One region of the Mesorhizobium sp. M0626 genome, then DNA from elsewhere that is predicted to be linked to it. Evidence: predicted binding sites of a transcription regulator. Region 1 holds the regulator's gene; each other region holds the start of a gene.

Region 1 (4,875 bases):
TGGGGCGCAAGGGGCAGACCCGATGGCTGGACGTGGCCGGGGCACGAAGGAAGGCGAAGGCGGCGAGGCAAGCGTCAGCGAACGCTCGCTGTTTGCCGATAGTCCCTATGCCGAGCCGCTGCCCCTCGCGCTGCCTGAGCCGCATCCCGGCATAGCGCCCGCGCTGCCCGGTGACGCGTTGCCGGCGCAAGTCACAGCGCCCGGATCTATCGCCCGACTGCGCAGACGGCTTCGCCGCCCGTCATGGCCCGCGCTCCGCCGCAGCCTTGCCGTGGCTGCCGACACGGAGCTCGACCGGGGCGTCGCCTTCCTGCTGGTCCCGGTTTTCCTGGCAGCCGGCGTCATCGTCTACTTCTCGCTGGCCGGCGAGCCGGGCTTTGCGCAGCCAATCGCCATTGTGGTGCTGGCGACATGTTGCGCTGTCGCCACGCGATCGCGGCCGAGGACGCATCTGTTCTGCATGGCCGCGATGCTGTGCGCGCTCGGCGTCGTCGCCGCCAAGGTCGAGACCTGGCGCGCCGGAACGCAGATGCTCGGCTCCGAGATTCAGACACGGCTGACCGGCCGCGTCGTCAGTCTCGAACAGATGGAAAGCGGCCGCATCAGGCTGACGCTCGACGTGGTTTCGACCGCTTACCCCGAGCTGCGCTACGCCCCGGAGCGGGTCAGGCTCTCGGCGCGGACCGTTCCCGCCGATATGACCGCCGGCTCCCTGATCACCGGCTATGCCAGGCTGTTGCCGCCGACCGGTCCGGTGCGGCCGGAGAGCTACGATTTCTCCTTCGACAGCTATTTCACCGGTATCGGCGGCAGCGGCTTCTTTCTCGGCAACCCGAAAACCATTGCTACGCAGGGACCGCCGCCGCTGACCGCACGGCTCTCCTCGGCAATCGAGAACGCGCGCGAAAACATTGCCGACCATATCAGGGGCAAGATCGGCGGCGCCGAAGGCGAGATTGCCGCGGCGCTGATTGTCGGCGTGCGCGCCGGCATCCCGGACGAGGTCAACGAAGCGATGCGGCGCACCGGCATCTACCACATCATCTCCATCTCCGGCCTGCACATGGCGCTGGTTGCCGGCACCATCATGGCGTTGCTGCGTGGCGCCTTTGCGCTGTTTCCCGTTTTCTCTTCGCGCCGGCCGGTGAAGAAATATGCGGCCGCGGCAGCGCTTGTCTCGATCGCCGCCTATCTCGTTATTTCAGGCGTCGTGGTTGCCGCCGAGCGCAGCTTCATCATGCTGGCGGTCATGCTTGTCGCCGTGCTGTTTGATCGCGCCGCACTCACCATGCGCAATCTGGCGATCTCCGCCATTGCCGTCATCCTGGTGTCGCCGCACGAGGTGGTCGGTCCCAGCTTCCAGATGTCGTTTGCCGCCACCGCCGCCCTTGTCGGCGCCTATGCCGGCTGGGCCGATTACCGCGCCGACAAGGTGAGAACGCCGCTGGCAAAGCGCTCCTTCGTCGGCTTCCTGTCGCGAAAATTCGCGCTGGCCATGGGCGGCCTCGCCATGACCTCGATCATCGCCGGCAGTGCAACCTTGCTGTTCGCCATCTGGCATTTTCAGCGTGTGTCGCCGCTCAGCCTGATCGCCAATCTGGCCGTGATGCCGATTGTTTCGTTGATCGTCATGCCCTTTGCCGTGCTCAGCGCACTGGCGATGCCGTTCGGCGCCGACGGGCCGTTCCTCTATGTGATGGGCAAGGGTCTGATGGCGATGATCGCTATATCGGCCTGGATTTCCGAGCGCTCGCCGGTCGACGCCGTCGGGCTGATCTCCATCCGCTCGGTGCTGTTGGTGGCAGTCGCCCTCGTCATCGCCACCATGGCCACCACCTGGCTCAGGCTGGCGGCCGTGCCTTTCGCGCTGGCCGGCCTGTTGACGGTGCCGCAGGTGCTTACGCCCGACGTGCTCATATCCGAGGACGCACATTTGGTGGCCATGCAGATCGGTGGCGGCGAACTCGCCCTCAACCGCGAACGCTCCAACGAATTCACCACGGACAATTGGAAACGGGCGCTGCGGGCCGAAACCATTATCCCGCCCGAGATTTTCGAGGCAACAGATACGCGGTTCGATCTCGATCCGCTCGATCTGCCGCCCGGCTCGCCCTTCTATTGCACCGGCGATCTCTGTATCGCTCGACACCCTTCCGGAGCCATTGTAGCTCTTGCGAAAGACCGCAAGACGGCGCGGCCGGCCTGTGCCTTCGCGAGCCTGATCGTCATCGATGACGCCACCGCCTACAATCCGTGCCGCGACCCGCTGGTCCTGGTCGTGACGAAGAAACAGCTGGCCCGCGACGGCAGCGCCGCCGTCTTCTTCGATCCGCAATCGGCAGCGGCAGCGCCAACCATCCGGTTCGCCGTCGACAAGCCGTATCGCCCCTGGCACGAGCAACGCCGCTTCTCCCGCGACGCGCGCGGCCTGCCGCCTTACAACCAGCGTGAAAAGTACAAACCCAAGCCGGCTCAGTAGCGCCGGATCAATCCGACAAGCTTGCCCTGCACCTTCACCCTGTCCGGTCCAAAAATGCGGGTCTCGTAGGCCGGGTTGGCGGCTTCCAGGGCGATCGAGGCGCCCTTGCGGCGGAAGCGTTTCAGGGTCGCTTCCTCATCGTCGACCAACGCCACCACGATCTCGCCGGGGCTGGCTGTGTCGGCATTGCGGATGATGACCGTGTCGCCATCGAAAATGCCGGCCTCGATCATCGAATCGCCCTTGACCTCGAGCGCGTAGTGTTCACCGCCCATGATCATGTCGGGCGGCACCGAGATCGAATGGGTCTGATGCTGGATGGCGTCGATCGGCACGCCGGCGGCGATGCGTCCCATCACCGGGATTGAAATCGCGGAAACGGCATCGTCATTGCCGGCAGACATCGAACGCGACGGCGAGCCCGCCTTGATCTGGCGGCCGAGACCGCCTTGGCCCATCCCGCCTTGGCCCATCCCGCCTTGTCCTTGGCCGCCTTGCCCTTGGCCGGCTTGACCAAGACTGCCCTGAATGACGCTCGGCGAAAACTTCCTCGCCGCGTTGAGGCCTGGTGCGATCGAGTCGGGCAGCCGCAGCACTTCCAGCGCGCGCGCCCGGTTCGGCAGCCGGCGAATGAAACCGCGCTCCTCAAGCGCCGTGATCAGGCGGTGGATGCCGGACTTGGAGGCGAGGTCGAGCGCTTCCTTCATCTCGTCGAAGGACGGCGGGATTCCGCTCTCCTTCAGGCGTTCATGGATGAACATCAGAAGCTCATGTTGTTTGCGCGTCAGCATCGCGGCCCCCAAGGGTTCTGAAACCAGAATCAGAAAAAACAAACCCAGAACAAACACTATCTGTTCCAGTTGTGTTCCGCAACCTTTTAAAGTTTAATGAATGTGTTGACGTTTTGTTCAGCGTAACGTTCGGCGCTGCGAGCGCCGCCTGCGCCCAGTTGCCAGCAACGGGGTGAAACGAAGACAAAGTGCCCTGCGTCGTCGGCTACGATCGCCGCTTCCTTTTCGGACGGGGCTGCGCAGCATCCGCGCGGGGTTCTCTCTGGGCATAGACCCGCAGCGTGTAGCCGATGTGAGCGGTCATCAGAGTTTTCGCACGTTCGACGTCGCGATCGAGGGCCGCTTCCATCAGGGCGGTATGGTGTTCGATCGCCACGGCGTCGCGCAGGGCCGCCACGGCCTTCCGGTGTCCGTCCGTGCGGCCGGCGGCGGCGCGCAGCGTCGGGGCCAGACCCAGAAAGCGGTGATGGCGATGCAATTGGTCGGAAATCGTTGCATTGAAGCGCAGCAGCCAGCTGGATGTCGCGGCACTGAGCAGCGCCGCATGGAAGGCATCGTGTTTTTCGTACCACGCGTCGACCGCATCATCCGATGGATCGTCGAGAACAGACCCGCACCGTGAGAGACGATAGTGGGCGGCAACGACCGCGTCTTCCCACTCACGGTCGCCCTTCTCGATCGATTCCACCAGCAGGGGCAGTTCGACCACCAGCCGCGCACGCGCCAAATCCTCGAGCTCCGCCCGAGAGACGGGAGCGACCGCAAACCCGCGGTTGCTGATGGCGGTCACAAGCCGTTCCGCCTCCAGCCGCGACAGCGCCTCGCGCAACGGCGTCCAGCCGATGCCGTAGGTGTTGCGCAGCGTGCTCAGCTTCAACGGCGCGGCAGGCGCCAGCCGGGTCGCAAGAATATCGCGCCTGAGCAGGCGATAGGCCACTTCCGTCTTCGAGGTCTGCTCGTCATCCAGCATCGTGATCCATCAGACATAAACGCTCGGGCGGATCATTATATATCAAAGCCTTTCAATGGGTGAATTATATATAATGTTTGACAGTTCAAGGGCGACCACTCAAGATCGCCGGCATGTTTGGGCGGCAGGCTCCGCCGCGCGCGTTTGTCCATGGAGGGGCGCCGGATCATGAGCACGACACCCGATCTCGCTACAATCGAAGCAATGGATGCCGCCGATCCGCTGCGCTCCATGCGTGAACGCTTTGTCTTGCCGCAAGGCGTGATTTATCTCGACGGCAATTCCCTGGGCGCCGCGTCAGCGGTCGTCTTCAGCGAACTGCAGCAGGCCGCCACGCAGGAATGGGCGCACGACCTCATTCGCGCCTGGAACACCGCCGGCTGGTTCAACATGCCGGTGGAACTCGGAGATCAGCTCGGGCGACTGATCGGCGCGGCTGATGGGCAGACGGTGGTCTGCGACACAACCTCGATCAACATCTACAAGTTGCTGCACGCAGCGCTCGGCATGCGGCCGGATCGGTCGGTCATCGTTGCCGAGGGCGACAGTTTCCCGACCGACCTCTACATGGCCGAAGGCGTCGCCTCGACCCGGCCGGGAACGCGGCTGCGGCTGGAGGGCGTCGACGCGGCCGC
Region 2 (4,875 bases), on a different contig from region 1:
GCCTGCAGGATGGCGATGCGCGCGCCTGCCGCCTGCAGGTGCGCGTTGACGGCGTCGCGCACCTTGTCGTTTGGCCATGCCTTGGCGAGGTCGACATGCGCCACCTGGGCGGTCGCATGCACCCCGGCGTCGGTGCGGCCGGCGGCGCGTATCCGCACCGCCTCACCGCAGAATTTCTCGATCGCCTGCTCTATCGCCTGCTGCACCGAAGGCTGATCCGCCTGGTGTTGCCAGCCGGCGAAAAGGCTGCCGTCATATTCGATATCGAGACGAAAACGCGGCATACACCCTTCGTTCAGGCGGCGAGTGCGGTAAAGGCCTGGGCGTAGACCAGTTTGCCTTTTTCGGGTGCGTCACCCCAGGCCAGCGCCTGCAGCGCTTCGCCCTGATATTCGCTCTCGAACTTTTCGGCGCGCGCATGGCTGTAGCCGAAGCGGCCGTAATAGGCCGGATCGCCCAACACAACGGCGAGCGTCTCGCCGCCATCCCTGAGGCGGATATGCGCTTCGCGGATCAGCGCACCGCCAATGCCCGAGCCGTGGAACGAAGGTTCCACCGCCAACGGCGCCAGCGCCACGGCTGCAAACTGCTTGCCGCCGTTCCTAACGAACAGCCTGGAAAACAGGATGTGGCCGACCACCTGGCCGTCTTCTTCCGCCACCAGTTCGACAACGGCGTCGCCGCCGGTGACCAGAGCGTCGACCAGCCCGGCCTCCGCCTGCTGGCCGAATGCGTGTTCCTCGACCAGGCGTATGGCCTCGCGGTCCCGCGGCGTCGCGCCGCGTATCGACATCATGCTCATGAGAACTTCATTCCTTTTTCGATCTTGGCCCCGCGCAGAAACTCCTTCGCGGCAGCAGGCTTTCCGCCCGCCCGTTGAACTTCGACCAGCCTGACCGCGCCCGACCCGCAGGCGACCGTCAGCCGGTCATCGAGAATTCCTCCCGACTCGCCCATGCTTTCAGAAAGCGTACCTTCAGAAAGCGTCGAGCGAAGCAGTTTCAGCCGTTCCGTGCGGCCGCCGATGTCGGCCTCGCACCAGGCGCCGGGGAATGGCGACAGCCCGCGAATGTGATTGTGGACCTCCGCAGCCGGGCGCGTCCAGTCCACACGTGTCTCCGACTTATCGATTTTCCTGGCGTAGGTCACCCCGTCAGCCGCCTGCAAAGTCGATGCCAGGGTATTTGTCTCCAATCGGGACAGCGCTTCCACCATCAGCGTGGCAGCAATATTCATCAAGCGGTCGTGCAGATCGCCGGCCGTCATATCGGGCTCTATGGCGCATTTTTCAACCAGTGCCACCGGACCGGTGTCCAGGCCCTCTTCCATGCGCATCACCATCATGCCGGTCTCGACGTCGCCGGCCATAATGGCGCGCTGGATGGGAGCTGCACCACGCCAACGCGGCAAAAGCGAGGCGTGGCCGTTGAGGCAGCCGAGGCGCGGAGCCTCCAGAATAGCCTTCGGCAACAGCAAACCATACGCGACGACGACCGCGACATCGGCACGCAACGCCTGGAAAGCAGCTTGCTCGGCCTCGCCCTTCAGCGACAGCGGCGTGCGCACTTCGATGCCCAGCCGCTCAGCCTCGCGCTGCACCGGCGACGGTGTCAGCTCCAGCCCGCGGCGGCCCGCGGCGCGCGGCGGCTGGGTGTAGACGGCTGCTATCTCGTGCCCGGCCTCGGCAATCGCGCGCAGCACCGGCACCGAAAACTCCGGCGTGCCCATGAAGATGACGCGAAGCGGCATCTTCCCTATCCCACCAGCTTGCCCGGCGCCTTGTCCTTGGCGAGCTTCTTGAACTTCTTGACCACCATGTCGCGCTTCAGCTTCGAGATGTGGTCGATGAACAGCACACCGTTGAGATGGTCGATCTCGTGCTGCAGGCAGGTCGCCATCAGGCCTTCGGCCTCGATCTCCTGCAGCTTGCCGTCGCGGTCGAGATATTTCACGCGCACCGAGGCGGGACGCTCGACCTCGGCGTAATAGTCCGGGATCGACAGGCAGCCTTCCTCGTAGACGGAGCGAGCGTCGGCGCTTTCGAGGATTTCGGGATTGATGAAGAAATGCGGCGCCGGCGGCTCGTCTTCCTTGGCGAGGTCGATGACCAGCATGCGCAGCGGCTCGCCAATCTGGATTGCGGCCAAGCCGATGCCCGGCGCATCATACATCGTCGCCAGCATGTCGTCGGTCAGTTTGCGCAAAGGCGCGTCGACGCGTTCGACCGGTTTGGAAACCTGGCGCAGGATAGGATCGGGAAGGATGATGAGCGGCTTGATCGACATGGCGCCTCACCTAAAACGTCGCAGGAGAAGCGTCAACCGGTGCGAATCGGTCTCGTTCACGTTTTGATCTGTGCCAGGTCTGCGAATCGGCTATGCTGGCGGGATGAACGACCTGAGCACCATCCTTTCCGAACCCGTTGCCCGGCTTGGCGCGACGACGATCACGCTCGGCCATGCACTGGCCATCGGCGCGCTGGTGTTTCTCGGCCTGTTCCTGGCGCTTGTCGTGGCGCTGTGGCGATCGGCCAAGGCGCGCACCATCGCCGCGGCGGAAGCCGCCGACCACGCCCGCGACGCCGAGGCGCGGATGGCCGGCATTTTGCAAAGCCAGGCCGAGATGCAGGGCCGCATGGGCGCCATCGCCGACGTGTTCGGCGCAAGGCAGGCCGAACTCAACCAGTCGATCGGCCAGCGCCTCGACGCCATGACCGGCCGACTCGGCCAAACCATGACCGAACAGACCAAATCGACGCATGAGAGCCTCGCCAAACTGCAGGAACGGCTGGCGGTCATCGACACCGCGCAAGGCAACATTCAGTCGCTGGCCGGCCAGGTCGTGCAATTGCAGGCGATCCTGTCCAACAAGCAGACGCGCGGCGCCTTCGGCCAGTCGCGCATGGAGGCGATCGTCGCCGACGGCCTTCCGATGGGCGCCTACGAGTTCCAGGCAACGCTGTCAAACGGCAGCCGTCCCGACTGCCTGGTCAGGATGCCGAACGGTGCGCCGCAGCTTGCCATCGACGCCAAGTTTCCGCTGGAAGCCTGGAACGCCATCCGCGCCGCCGATGGCGCCGAACAACAGAAGATCGCGGCCCAGGCTTTCCGCCGCGACATCGAAATTCACGTCCGCGATATCTCGGAAAAATACCTGATCCAGGGCGAGACGCAGGACACCGCCTTCATGTTCGTGCCGTCGGAATCGGTGTTCGCCGAAATCCACGAGAATTTCGACGCCGTGGTCCAGAAGGCGCACCGGGCGCGTGTCATCATCGTCTCACCGTCGCTTTTGATGCTGTCGATCCAGGTCATCCAGGCCATCCTCAAGGACGCCCGCATGCGCGAACAGGCGCATCTGATCCAGGGCGAGGTGATCCGGCTGATGGAGGACGTCGCGCGCGTCGACGAACGCGTGCGCCGGCTGCAGACGCATTTTGGCCAGTCGGCCAAGGATATCGACGAGATACTGGTGTCGACGTCGAAGGTGACCAAGCGCGGCCAAAAGATCGAAGCGCTGGAGTTTGGCGAAAACGAAGCCGAAGTGCGCGGTGGCGGACCCGCCAAGGCCGAAGCCGGGGTGCGGGTGGCGGATTCCAAGACGGGGCAGCTCAGGCTACGTGTCGTCGAAGGCGACGATTAAAGCGCGTCGCGCTGAAACGGATTCATACGACGCGCCTTAAGTCTTTGTTTTGATGCATGTCGTTGCCCCAGAACCGCGGCACACTTCTGGCGCCATGCATTAGACCGTAGCCACGATCACGTGTGCCTGGATCTTGGCCGCAACCTCGCCGCTGCCGTGTCTGGCTGCAATCACGGACGCGGCGTGATCGGTTGCGGCTTCCAATTTTCCTCGGGCCTCGATTTCATTGCGAAGCGGAGTTCCCTGGCAATAGGCAACCGCCGGAAGGCGCGGCGAGGAGGCACGGCTTTGTTCGGCCCTCGTGTCGATCACCACACGGGAGAAACCTGCGGCTTCCAACTCGCCGCGGATCAATGCAGTGTCATTGTAGCCGTGCGGCGTGCGGGCGAGAAAGCGGGGCGGATCGTTCGGAAAAATCTCCGCAAGAGCATTCGTCACATCATTGGCGAATACATTCTCTTCAATGCGATCCCACACGTTGAACAGGAAATGGCCGCCGGTCTTCAGGACCCGCTTTGCTTCGCGATAGCCGGCGGCTCGGTCGGGAAAGAACATCGCGCCGAACTGACAGCAAACGAGATCGAAAGCCGCATCTTCGAACGGCAGCGCCAGAGCATCCGCCTGACGCCATTGTATGCGACTGTCGGGAGCTTGTCGCGAGGCCGCGTAGTCGAGCATAGGCTGGTTGAGGTCGGTCACGACATAGCTTGCGCCAGGGGACAGTTTTGGCGCCAATGCGCGGGTAACAACGCCGGTGCCGGCGGCGACTTCCAGGACGGCGCCGGGCGACAAGGACGCTGCCCGTCGTGCCAAATCCGCGGCGAACGGCTCGAAGATCAGCGGCACCATGTAGCGGTCGTAGTTTTCCGGAATCGAGCCGGCAAACACTTTGTCCGTTTCCGACATTGCTATCCCCCGCCATCCGTTTGATGGCTAGCCTAGCACATTATTGGCTGGTTTGGGCCGCGTTTAACCGGGAGGCAGGTGCTACTGCGCCTCTACGATGCTTACGCCCTCGAATTCCGGAAGCCAGTGCAGGGCCGATCGGTGCCATTTCTGTTGGGTCGGAACGAGATCCTCGCGTTGCCGCGCGGTCCCCGCCCTGATCCCATAGACCTTCGGCCCGTCGCCAACCGACGTTGCGTAAAGATGCGAACCGCAGTCGCCGCAGAACGCCTGGGCACGCTTGGCGCCGCTCGATCCCGTCTTGATATAGACCTTCGGTGTGCCCTT
Region 3 (4,875 bases), on a different contig from region 1:
CCGGCTGGTCGACGGCAAAGCTGTCAACCGGCCGGGCCTGGCGGGCGAATTCCGCGACCTGACCAGGACGGCGAAGGTCATCGAATTCAACGATGTTGCTGCACTGGAAGCGGCGCTCGCCGACCGCGATGTCGCCTGCGTCATCGCCGAGCCGGTGCTGACCAATTCCTGCATGGTGCTGCCCGATCCGGGTTTTCACGACGCCTTGCGCAAACTGACGCGCGCGGCCGGAACGCTGCTGCTGATCGACGAGACCCACACCATCTCGACCGGCCCAGGGGGCTACACCAGAAAATTCGGGCTGCAGCCCGACCTTTTCGTGCTGGGCAAGCCGATCGCCGGTGGCGTGCCGGCAAGCGTGTGGGGCATGAGCGACGAGGTCGCCTCGCGCTATGCCGACTACAACCGAACCAAGGAGCCGGGCTATTCCGGCATGGGCACGACGCTGTCGGCGAACCCGCTGCAGTTCGCAGCCATGCGCGCAACGCTCGAAGAGGTGATGACGCAGGAGAATTATGCCCGGATGGATCGCCTCGCCCTGCGGCTCGATGCCGGGCTGACCGGCGTCATCGATCGCTACAATCTGCCCTGGCATGTCGCCCGCGTCGGCGCCCGCGTCGAGTTCATCTGCGCCCCTGGCCCGCTCAGGAACGGCGCCGAAGCCGAGACTGCCCATGCGCCGGAGCTTGAGGCGGCTATCCATGTCGCGCTGGTCAACCAGGGCGTGCTGATCGCGCCCTTTCACAACATGATGCTGATCTCACCGGCCACCACCGGCGCCCAGGTCAACCGGCTGATCACCGCCTTCGCCACGGTTGCGGCAAGGCTGACGGCATGAGACAAGCTGCCAAGCCAAACTCGAGTACACTAATCATGACTTCACCTTCGGGCTCGACGCCCGCCGAGGCGCAAGCCTTTCTCGACGCCCATCCCGAAATCGAAGCCTTCGATATCGTCTTGACCGACGCCAACGGGGTCGGCCGCGGCAAGATCGTGCGCCGGCATGAGCTGAAAAGCATCTTCGAGGGCGGCCGCCACATGCCGATCTCGATCCTCGGCCTCGACATCACCGGCGAGGATGTTCACGAAACCGGGCTGATCTGGACGACCGGCGATGGCGACCTCAGGGCCTGGCCGATCCCCGGCACCCTGGTGCCGCTTTACGGCACGAACCCGCCGCGCGGCCAGTTGCTGATGGCGATGTACCATCTCGAGGGACAGCCTATGTCGTCGGACCCACGGCTGGCGCTGGCCAGGCAGGTCGACATCTTGGCGGCCAAGGGCCTCTATCCCGCCGGCGCCTTCGAACTCGAATTTTTCCTGCTTGCCAATGAGCGTGACGCCGACGGCAAGGTAAAGCCGGCGGACGCCGTGCTCGACGGCCGCCGCTCGGCCAAGACGGAAGTCTATTCCGTCGACCATCTGCACGGCATGGAGCCGCTGTTTTCCGACATCTATGCCGCGGCCAAGGCGCAAGGCATTCCGGCCGAAACGGTGATTTCCGAATACGCGCCCGGCCAGTACGAGCTGACGCTGAACTATCGCAAGGATGTCATGCGGGCGGCCGACGACCTCGTCATGTTGAAGCGGCTGGTGCGGGCGCAGGCGCGCCGCCATGGTGTCACCGCCTGCTTCATGGCCAAGCCGATCGAAAAATACGCCGGCTCCGGCATGCATTTCCATGTTTCGTTGCAGGACAAGAACGGCCGCAACGTTTTTGCCGAGGCTGGCGGCGAAAGCTGGTCGCTGCCGCTGCTGCAGGGGCTCGGCGGGCTGATCCAGACCATGGCCGAATCGATGCTGGTGTTTGCGCCGCACGCCAATTCCTGGCGGCGCTTCGTCTCGCAGTCCTATGCGCCGGTGGCGCCGACCTGGGGCGTCAACAACCGTTCGGTGGCGCTGCGCATCCCGGCGGGCGACGCCAAGAACCGGCGCATCGAGCACCGGCCGTCGGGTGTCGACGCCAATCCCTACCTGATCGCGGCAACGGTGCTGGCCGGCATCATCAAGGGTCTGGATGAAGGCCTCGACCCCGGCCCCGAAACCACTGGGAATGGCTATGAAGCCGCCATCACGCGCACGACCATGCCGGTCGACTGGCGCGCTGCGATCGAGGCGGCGCGGGCATCGAGCTTCCTGAAAGAGGCGCTTGGCGAGGATCTGCATCGCACCTTCGTGGCGATCAAGCAGTCGGAGTATCTGCGCGTCGCCCGCACCGTCAGCGAGCTGGATTACCACCTCTACCTCCATGAGGTCTGAGAGACCGCCTGGAACTCGGGCAGTCGTCCTGCTAGCCCGACGATCAGGCGGCGATTACTTTTTCGCCGCCTGCATCAAATGAGGTGGCGCTGCAGCCTTCAAGAACATATCATGAACGGATGAGCGCACCTACCGTCCGTGAAAAGCTGGCAATCCTGTCTGACGCCGCCAAATACGATGCTTCCTGCGCCTCGTCCGGCTGGGCGAAGAAGGATTCGCTCCAATCCGGCGGTATCGGCTCCACAGAAGGCATGGGCATCTGCCATTCCTACGCGCCGGATGGCCGCTGCATTTCGCTCCTGAAAATCCTGCTCACCAATTTCTGCATTTACGATTGCAGCTACTGCATCAACCGCTCGTCATCGAATGTGCGCCGCGCCCGCTTTAGCATCGACGAGGTGGTGAAGCTGACCATGGATTTCTACCGGCGCAACTACATCGAGGGCCTCTTCCTGTCCTCCGGCGTCATCCGTTCGCCCGACGAGACCATGGCCGAGATGGTGGAGGTGGCGCGGCGGCTGCGGCTGGACGAAAAATTCTCCGGCTATATTCATCTGAAGACCATTCCGGAAAGCTCGGCCGAACTGGTCGAGCAGGCCGGGCTCTACGCCGACCGGCTGTCTATCAACGTCGAACTGCCGACCGATGAGGGCGTCAAGAAACTGGCGCCGGAGAAGAAGCCGGAAACGATCCGCCTTTCCATGGCGAACCTGCGCCGGAAGATGGAGGAAAAAGCCGAGCCGACGCTGAGGACCAAGAAGCGCGAACGCTTTGCGCCCGGAGGTCAGTCGACGCAGATGATCGTCGGCGCCGACAAGACATCCGACGACGGCATCTTGCACACCAGTGCGCGGCTCTATGGCAGCTACCATCTGCGGCGCGTCTATTACTCCGCCTTCAGCCCGATCCCGGATTCGTCATCGTCGCTGCCGCTGCAGAAACCGCCGCTGATGCGCGAGCACCGGCTCTATCAGGCCGACTGGCTGATGCGCTTCTACGGCTTTTCGCAGCCGGAAATCCTCGCCGGCAGCAGCGACGGCATGCTCGATCTCGCCATTGACCCCAAGCTCGCCTGGGCTTTGCGCAATCGGGCGAGGTTTCCCGTCGACATCAACCGCGCCGATCGGGAAGCGCTGCTGCGGGTTCCGGGTCTGGGCACCAAGGTGGTGGCGAAGATCCTTGAAACCCGCCGCCACCGACACATGCGGCTGGAAGATGTCGGACGGATCTGCCATTCGATCGCCAAGCTGAGGCCCTTCATCATCGCCGAAGGCTGGTCGCCGGGTGGACTAACGGACAAGACCGGCTTGCGCGACACGATCGTAAAGTCCTGCGAACAACTGTCTCTGTTTTGACCATGCAGCCGGCCCAGCTCGACCTTGCCCGATACACTGTCCGGCTAGCGAGCCAGACCGATTTCGCCGGTTGGCGCGATGCGGCACGGCGTCTGGCGCTGAATGAGGTCCGACCTGAGGATATTAGTTGGGGTGTCGGGTCCGACGCCAATGATACTCAAGATGCCTTGCCGGCGGTGCCAGAGGGCGCGCAGCTTACCGTCCCGCGCGAGTTCATCGCCCATGCCGAAACGGCCTTCTGCCACTCCGACCCCGGCCGGTTTGCCTTTCTCTACTGGATGCTTTGGCGCCTGCGCACCGAGCCGAAACTGCTGGCGATCGCATCCGATCCCGACACCAGGCGGCTCGAAGCCATGGAAAAGGCGGTGCGGCGCGACAGCCATAAGATGCATGCCTTCGTACGCTTCCGGAAGATCGGCGACGGCGAGAACGAGCGCTACGTCGCCTGGTTCGAGCCGGAGCATTTCATTGTCGAGCGCAACGCGGATTTCTTCGTCCGGCGGTTCACCGGCATGCGCTGGACCATCCTGACGCCCTATGCCTCCGCCGACTGGAACGGCGAAAGGCTGGCGATCGGGCCGGGTGCGGCCAAGGGCGATGCACCCGATCAGGACGACACCGAGGCGTTGTGGCTGACCTATTTCGAAAACATCTTCAACCCGGCGCGGCTCAAGGTGAAGGCGATGCAGAAGGAGATGCCGAAGAAATATTGGCGGAACCTTCCCGAGGCCTCGCTCATTCCAGATCTGATCGCAGGAGCGGACGAGGCCGCCAGGGATATGATTGCCAGACTGCCGACAACGCCGGCGCCGCACCACGCCAAGCTGCAGGCGAAACATTGGCCGAAGCGCGAGCCGGCCGAGGCGCCGGACGATGACGCCAACACCATTTCCGAGCTACGCGAAGCCGCGAAAGGCTGCCGCCGCTGCCCGTTGTGGCGCGACGCGACACAGACCGTGTTCGGCGAGGGGCCGGATGATGCCAAAGTGGTCTTCGTCGGCGAACAACCTGGCGATCAGGAAGATCTCGCCGGCAAACCTTTTGTCGGGCCAGCGGGCAAAGTGTTCGATGCAATTCTCGATGACGCAGGCGTCGACCGGCAAAAAGTCTACGTCACCAACGCCGTCAAGCACTTCAAGTTCGAGCCGCGCGGCAAGCGCCGCATCCACTCGAAGCCAAATACCGGCGAAGTCCAGGCCTGCCGCTGGTGGATCGGCCGGGAGCTTGAGCTGATCAAGCCGGACCTCGCCGTGGCGCTTGG
Region 4 (4,875 bases), on a different contig from region 1:
GCGACCCCCTCTGGCCTGCCGGCCATCTCCCCCTCAAGGGGGGAGATTAGCTGTCCAACCCGACAAACCCTTCTTCTTCCACCACCTCAACCCCACCCAGCCTGAACGGCGCGAATGATGCCCGGTGCAGCCTTGCCACCGGCCCATGCGCTTCGATCGCGGTGCGGTGCCGCACGGTGGCGTAGCCCATATGGACCTCGAACCCGTAGCGCTCGTGATGGCTGCCGCAGCCGCACATCATGCGGTCGCGCATCACCTTGGCGACGATCGAGGCGGCGGCGATCGATTGCGAGCGCTGGTCGCCCTTGATCAGCGCGCGGCCTTCGCAGAGGAGGCCCGGCGGCACATCGCGGCCATCGGCCAGCGCCAGCTTCGCCTGGATCGGCAGGCCGGCAAGGGCGCGGCGCATGGCTTCCAGGCTGGCCTTGAGGATGTTGCTGCCGTCAATGCCTTCGGCGCTGACCGAGGCCATCGACACGCCGAGCGCTGACCCCAGGATTTTCAGGAACAGCGCCTCGCGCTGCAAATGGTTGAGCCGTTTGGAATCGTCGAGCCCGTCGGGAATGTTGGCGGGATCGAGGATCACGGCCGCCGCCACCACCGGCCCGGCCAGCGGACCGCGGCCGGCCTCGTCCATGCCTGCCACCGGCCACAGGCCTTCCGCCATCGCCTTCGTCTCGAAGGAGAAGTCGGGCTTTTCGACGATTTCGAAAAGAAGCGGAGAATCGGAACGTGCGCGAGCCATGTTGCGGCGAGGTTCGCATCGGCTCCGATTCTCCGCAAGTCCCTCCAAGGTCGAGTGGGGCAAGACCGGGAGGGCACCGTCTGCAGGCCGGGGGACAGGCCGGACGGGATTCTTGGGTCGCCTGACAGCCACGAGGGCAGGGCAGGCGCTACTCTCAGAGCAGCATCAGCTGCTCGGTCGCCTTGGCGGCGGCGACAAACTGGTCGGTTCGGAGCGTGCGCCGCTCGGCGTTGAGGCCGAGCCGCTTGGCCGTGATCTCGAAGCGCCGGCCGATCTGCCAGGCATAGGGGCCGGCGCCTTTCATCCGCTTGCCCCATTCCGAATCATAGTCCTTGCCGTCGCGCATCGAACGGATCAGCGACATCACGTGCCGATAGCGGTCGGGATAATGGCGCAGCAGCCAGTCCTTGAAGATCGGCGCCACCTCGAGCGGCAGGCGCAGGATGACATAGCCGGCCTCGCGGGCGCCTGCGGCGCGTGCCGAATCGAGGATGCGCTCCATCTCCTGGTCGGTCAGGCCGGGAATGATCGGCGCCACCATGACAGAGGCCGGAATGCCGGCATCGGAAAGCTGCCGGATCGCCTCAAGCCGCTTGGTCGGCGTCGACGCGCGTGGCTCCATGGTGCGCGCCAGCATGCGGTCCATCGTTGTCACCGACAGCGCCACCTTGGCCAAGCCCCGTTCGGCCATGCGCGACAAGATGTCGATGTCGCGCGTCACCAGATGGGATTTGGTGACGATGCCGACCGGATGGCCGCGCGCCTCCAGCACTTCGAGGATCTCGCGCATAATCCGGTATTGTTTCTCGATCGGCTGGTAGGGATCGGTGTTGGTGCCGATCGCGATGGTGCGCGGCTGATAGCCATCCTTCGACAGTTCCTTGTCGAGCAGCCGCGCCGCATCCGGCTTGGCAAACAGCTTCGCTTCGAAATCCAGCCCCGGCGACAGGCCCATGAAGGAATGCGTCGGCCGGGCGAAACAATAGACGCAGCCATGCTCGCAGCCGCGATAGGGGTTGATCGAGCGGTCGAAGGAAATGTCGGGCGATTCGTTGCGGGTGATGATGGTGCGCGGCTTCTCGACCTGCACTTCGGTCTTGAACGGCGGCAATTCCTCCAGCGAATTCCAGCCGTCGTCGAACACATCCCGGCTGACCGGCTCGAACCGGCCGGACGGGTTGATGCCCGCGGAACGGCCGCGGTTGCGATCCGGACGGACGCGCATGCCGCTCTGTTCGATCATCGCATTGGCCATCTCGGCTCGCCCTGCTCCGAAAGCAGCAATGTCCGCACGCACGATATGTTCCATTTTGGCCCTTTCCCAAGGACTGTCGGCTGGCTGTCGAATCGCTCTGTTCATGAAAATAATCCTATTTCGCTGATGAGAACAAAGCAAGAACTTTTTCGTTGGGCCATGCAAAACTGGCGCTGCGCCGGGCTTTCCGCTATTCGGCTAAAAATGCTCAGCGTTCTCATCGAAACCCGGGATGACGAAGAAGGCCTTGCCCGCACGCTCGCCTCGTTGATCGGCGGCGCGGTCGAGGGCGTGGTGCGCGATGTCATCGTCTGCGACACCGGCTCGACCGACCAGACGCATCGGGTTGCCGATCATGCCGGCTGCCACTTCGTGGCCGGCGGCATTGCCGCGGGAATCAGGCAGGCGAAGGGTGACTGGCTGCTGTTTCTGGAACCCGGCGCAAGGCTGGCGGAGGGCTGGATCGACGACGTTGTCGCTCACACGGCGCGGCAAACCATGCCGGCGCGCTTTTCCCGTGCGCGCGGCAGCCGCACGCCGTTCCTGTCACGGGTGTTTTCGGGCAACCGGGCGCTGGCCGAAGGGCTGGTCATCAGCAAGCGCCAGGCCGCTGCCCTGTCGAAGAACGCGCACAGCGCCGAAGCCCTTGCGCGCGGTCTCGCCACCAGGCGGCTCGACGCCGAAATCTGGCTGGCGCCGAAGAAGTGATCTTTCTCCCTTTTCCCGTTCCCAGGGAGAAGGGTGCCCGAAGGGCGGATGAGGGGCAGCGTCGGCGTCTCATCCGCATTGGCACGGTCGCAGCACCATCCCTCTTTTTCGCCGCAAAAAGCTATTGTGCATTGCACAAAAGCTGACGCGGGATTAGCATTCCGTTGATGCGGGATATCGGGGTTTGGGTAGTGCCGGAGCGGTAAGCAAGCGCCGCGTCGTCGTTGCTGCCGTTCATATCTGAGGACCCCGATGAACCTTTCGTCCCCTGACAAATCCGGCGCCCCCAGTCTGGAAGCCATTGCCCGCAACGGCAGCCAGCTCCGCCGCATTGCGGTGCGTATCCCGACCTATCTGTCCGACCTGCGCGAAAATCCCGCATGGCTGCCGATGTTCGTGCTTGCCCGCACCATGCCGGCGCGCAAACTGCACTGGCTTGGCGCCAAAGCCGCGCGCCCCGCGCAGAGTGCCGGAGCGACGATGTTCAGGGGCGTCGACCTCAAGTCGATCGTCGCGGCGCTGCGCGCCGATGGCCTGTTCTCCGGACTGGTCCTTCCGCAGGCAATCCACGAAGAGATCGCCAGCTTTGCTCAGAGCACGCCGTGCTTCGGCAATTTCGACCGCCGGCTCGAATTCATGCCCGGAGAACACGCAGAAGCCGAGAAGCGGTTCGGCCGCTCTTTGCTCAGCGGCCACTATTTCGAGCGCATCCTCAGCTGCAAGGCAGCACTCGCCATCCAAAACGATCCGCTGCTGCTCGACATCGCCCAGCACTATCTGGGCGGGCAGGCAAAGCTGATCACCACGCGTGTCTGGTGGAGCTTTCCGACCGGCGAGGCTTCCGACGCCGACAAGAACCTTGCCTCGCTCGGCAAATATCATTTCGATCTCGACGACTGGCGGATGCTGAAATTCTTCTTCTATCTCAAGCCCTGCGATGCCGGCACCGGCCCGCATGTCTATGTCAAAGGCAGCCACAACAGGCGCAGCCTCAAGCACCAGTTGACGCTGCTGGTCGGCCATCCGGCGCAAGACGTGCTCAAGGTCTATGGCGACGACAGCCCGGTCACGCTGACCGGCGAGGCCGGCCTCGGCTTCGTCGAGGACCCGTTCGGCTTCCACATGGGCACCGTGCCGTCCACCACGCCACGGCTGATGATGGAGGTCGGCTTCGGCGTCTCGCCGCCCTCGCGCCGCCGCTTCCACGGCGAACCGGTCATCCGCTGAGGCCGGAGCGGATCTCGACCGGCATCCAGCGCGCTTGCCGCCGGGCAATGCGACCCTCTTTGTTCTCGGCATCATAGTCCATTGGGACCGGCTCGCGGTTGAACCGCGGCCGGTCATCCAGCGCATTGACGATGACGATCGCTCTCGGTTCGCCGTCGGTGGTCACAGCAGCGACATAGACGCCGCGGTCCCGGCAGATGAGATAATCGGCGGTGCGCAATCCGAACCGGTATCGGTGCAGCCGCGCCTCGTCCTCGACCGAGACGATCAATCGGCCCTGCGGATCGGCGGCGGCGCGTGAGCCATGCCGGACGCAGAAGGCGCACTGGCAGGCGCGGATCTCCATCTCGGCCGGCTCCATTCCCGTTTCGAACGTCAGGTGGATGTTGCCGCAATGGCAGCCGCCGCGGTGCGCGCTCATTGGATCTCTTCCGTCTTGACTTGGCGACAGACTATCCGCCCGACGACCCGGAGGAAATGACCTCTCGAAAGCGCAGCCGCCATTCTGCCTGACAAAGGCAGCACTTGGCCGGCACTTTGCCTTGGTTTACGAGGCGGCCTTGCCGCGCCGCAAATGCTCGTCCAGGCGCGGCATGATCTCGACGAAGTTGCAGGGCATGTGGCGGTAGTCGAGCTGCGGTTTCAGGATGCCGTCCCAGGCGTCCCTGCAGGCGCCGGGCGAGCCCGGCAGCACGAAGACGAAGGTCGCGTTGACGACGCCGCCCGTCGCCCGACTCTGCACTGTCGAGGTGCCGATCTTGTCGTAGGAAATGCGGTGGAACACTTCGGAAAAGCCATCCATGCGCTTCTCGAAGATCGGCTCCAGCGCCTCCGGCGTCACGTCGCGGCCGGTAAAACCGGTGCCGCCGGTGGTGATGACGACATCGATGTCTTCGTCGCGCGACCAGCCCAGCACCTTGTCGCGGATTTTCTCCCGGTC

The links. Region 1 encodes LexA, which represses DNA repair genes until DNA is damaged. Its sites were predicted from a motif close to TGTTCNNNNTGTGTTCNG; they were not measured.
Region 2: NKI37_RS22000 (DNA recombination protein RmuC) is a predicted target of LexA. The motif match lies at 2,339-2,356, and genes of this name have one in related genera.
Region 3: NKI37_RS12650 (putative DNA modification/repair radical SAM protein) is a predicted target of LexA. The motif match lies at 2,360-2,377, and genes of this name have one in related genera.
Region 4: NKI37_RS15560 (PA0069 family radical SAM protein) is a predicted target of LexA. The motif match lies at 2,129-2,146, and genes of this name have one in related genera.

What each region holds. Positions count from the first base shown of each region.
Region 1 covers NZ_JAMYQD010000001.1:74,613-79,487, reverse strand. The annotation lists gene NKI37_RS00410 (ComEC/Rec2 family competence protein) at 23-2,479, shown strand; gene lexA (transcriptional repressor LexA) at 2,473-3,270, opposite strand; gene NKI37_RS00400 (GntR family transcriptional regulator) at 3,476-4,240, opposite strand; gene kynU (kynureninase) at 4,409-4,875, shown strand, end outside.
Region 2 covers NZ_JAMYQD010000017.1:39,898-44,772, forward strand. The annotation lists gene truA (tRNA pseudouridine(38-40) synthase TruA) at 1-284, opposite strand, end outside; gene NKI37_RS21985 (GNAT family N-acetyltransferase) at 296-802, opposite strand; gene fmt (methionyl-tRNA formyltransferase) at 799-1,749, opposite strand; gene def (peptide deformylase) at 1,755-2,285, opposite strand; gene NKI37_RS22000 (DNA recombination protein RmuC) at 2,389-3,642, shown strand; gene NKI37_RS22005 (class I SAM-dependent methyltransferase) at 3,742-4,548, opposite strand; gene NKI37_RS22010 (GFA family protein) at 4,630-4,875, opposite strand, start outside.
Region 3 covers NZ_JAMYQD010000009.1:9,297-14,171, reverse strand. The annotation lists gene NKI37_RS12660 (aspartate aminotransferase family protein) at 1-838, shown strand, start outside; gene NKI37_RS12655 (glutamine synthetase family protein) at 874-2,259, shown strand; gene NKI37_RS12650 (putative DNA modification/repair radical SAM protein) at 2,379-3,614, shown strand; gene NKI37_RS12645 (UdgX family uracil-DNA binding protein) at 3,617-4,875, shown strand, end outside.
Region 4 covers NZ_JAMYQD010000011.1:78,185-83,059, forward strand. The annotation lists gene rnhB (ribonuclease HII) at 47-745, opposite strand; gene NKI37_RS15560 (PA0069 family radical SAM protein) at 900-2,054, opposite strand; gene NKI37_RS15565 (glycosyltransferase) at 2,205-2,708, shown strand; gene NKI37_RS15570 (hypothetical protein) at 2,961-3,935, shown strand; gene NKI37_RS15575 (GFA family protein) at 3,925-4,356, opposite strand; gene moaB (molybdenum cofactor biosynthesis protein B) at 4,483-4,875, opposite strand, start outside.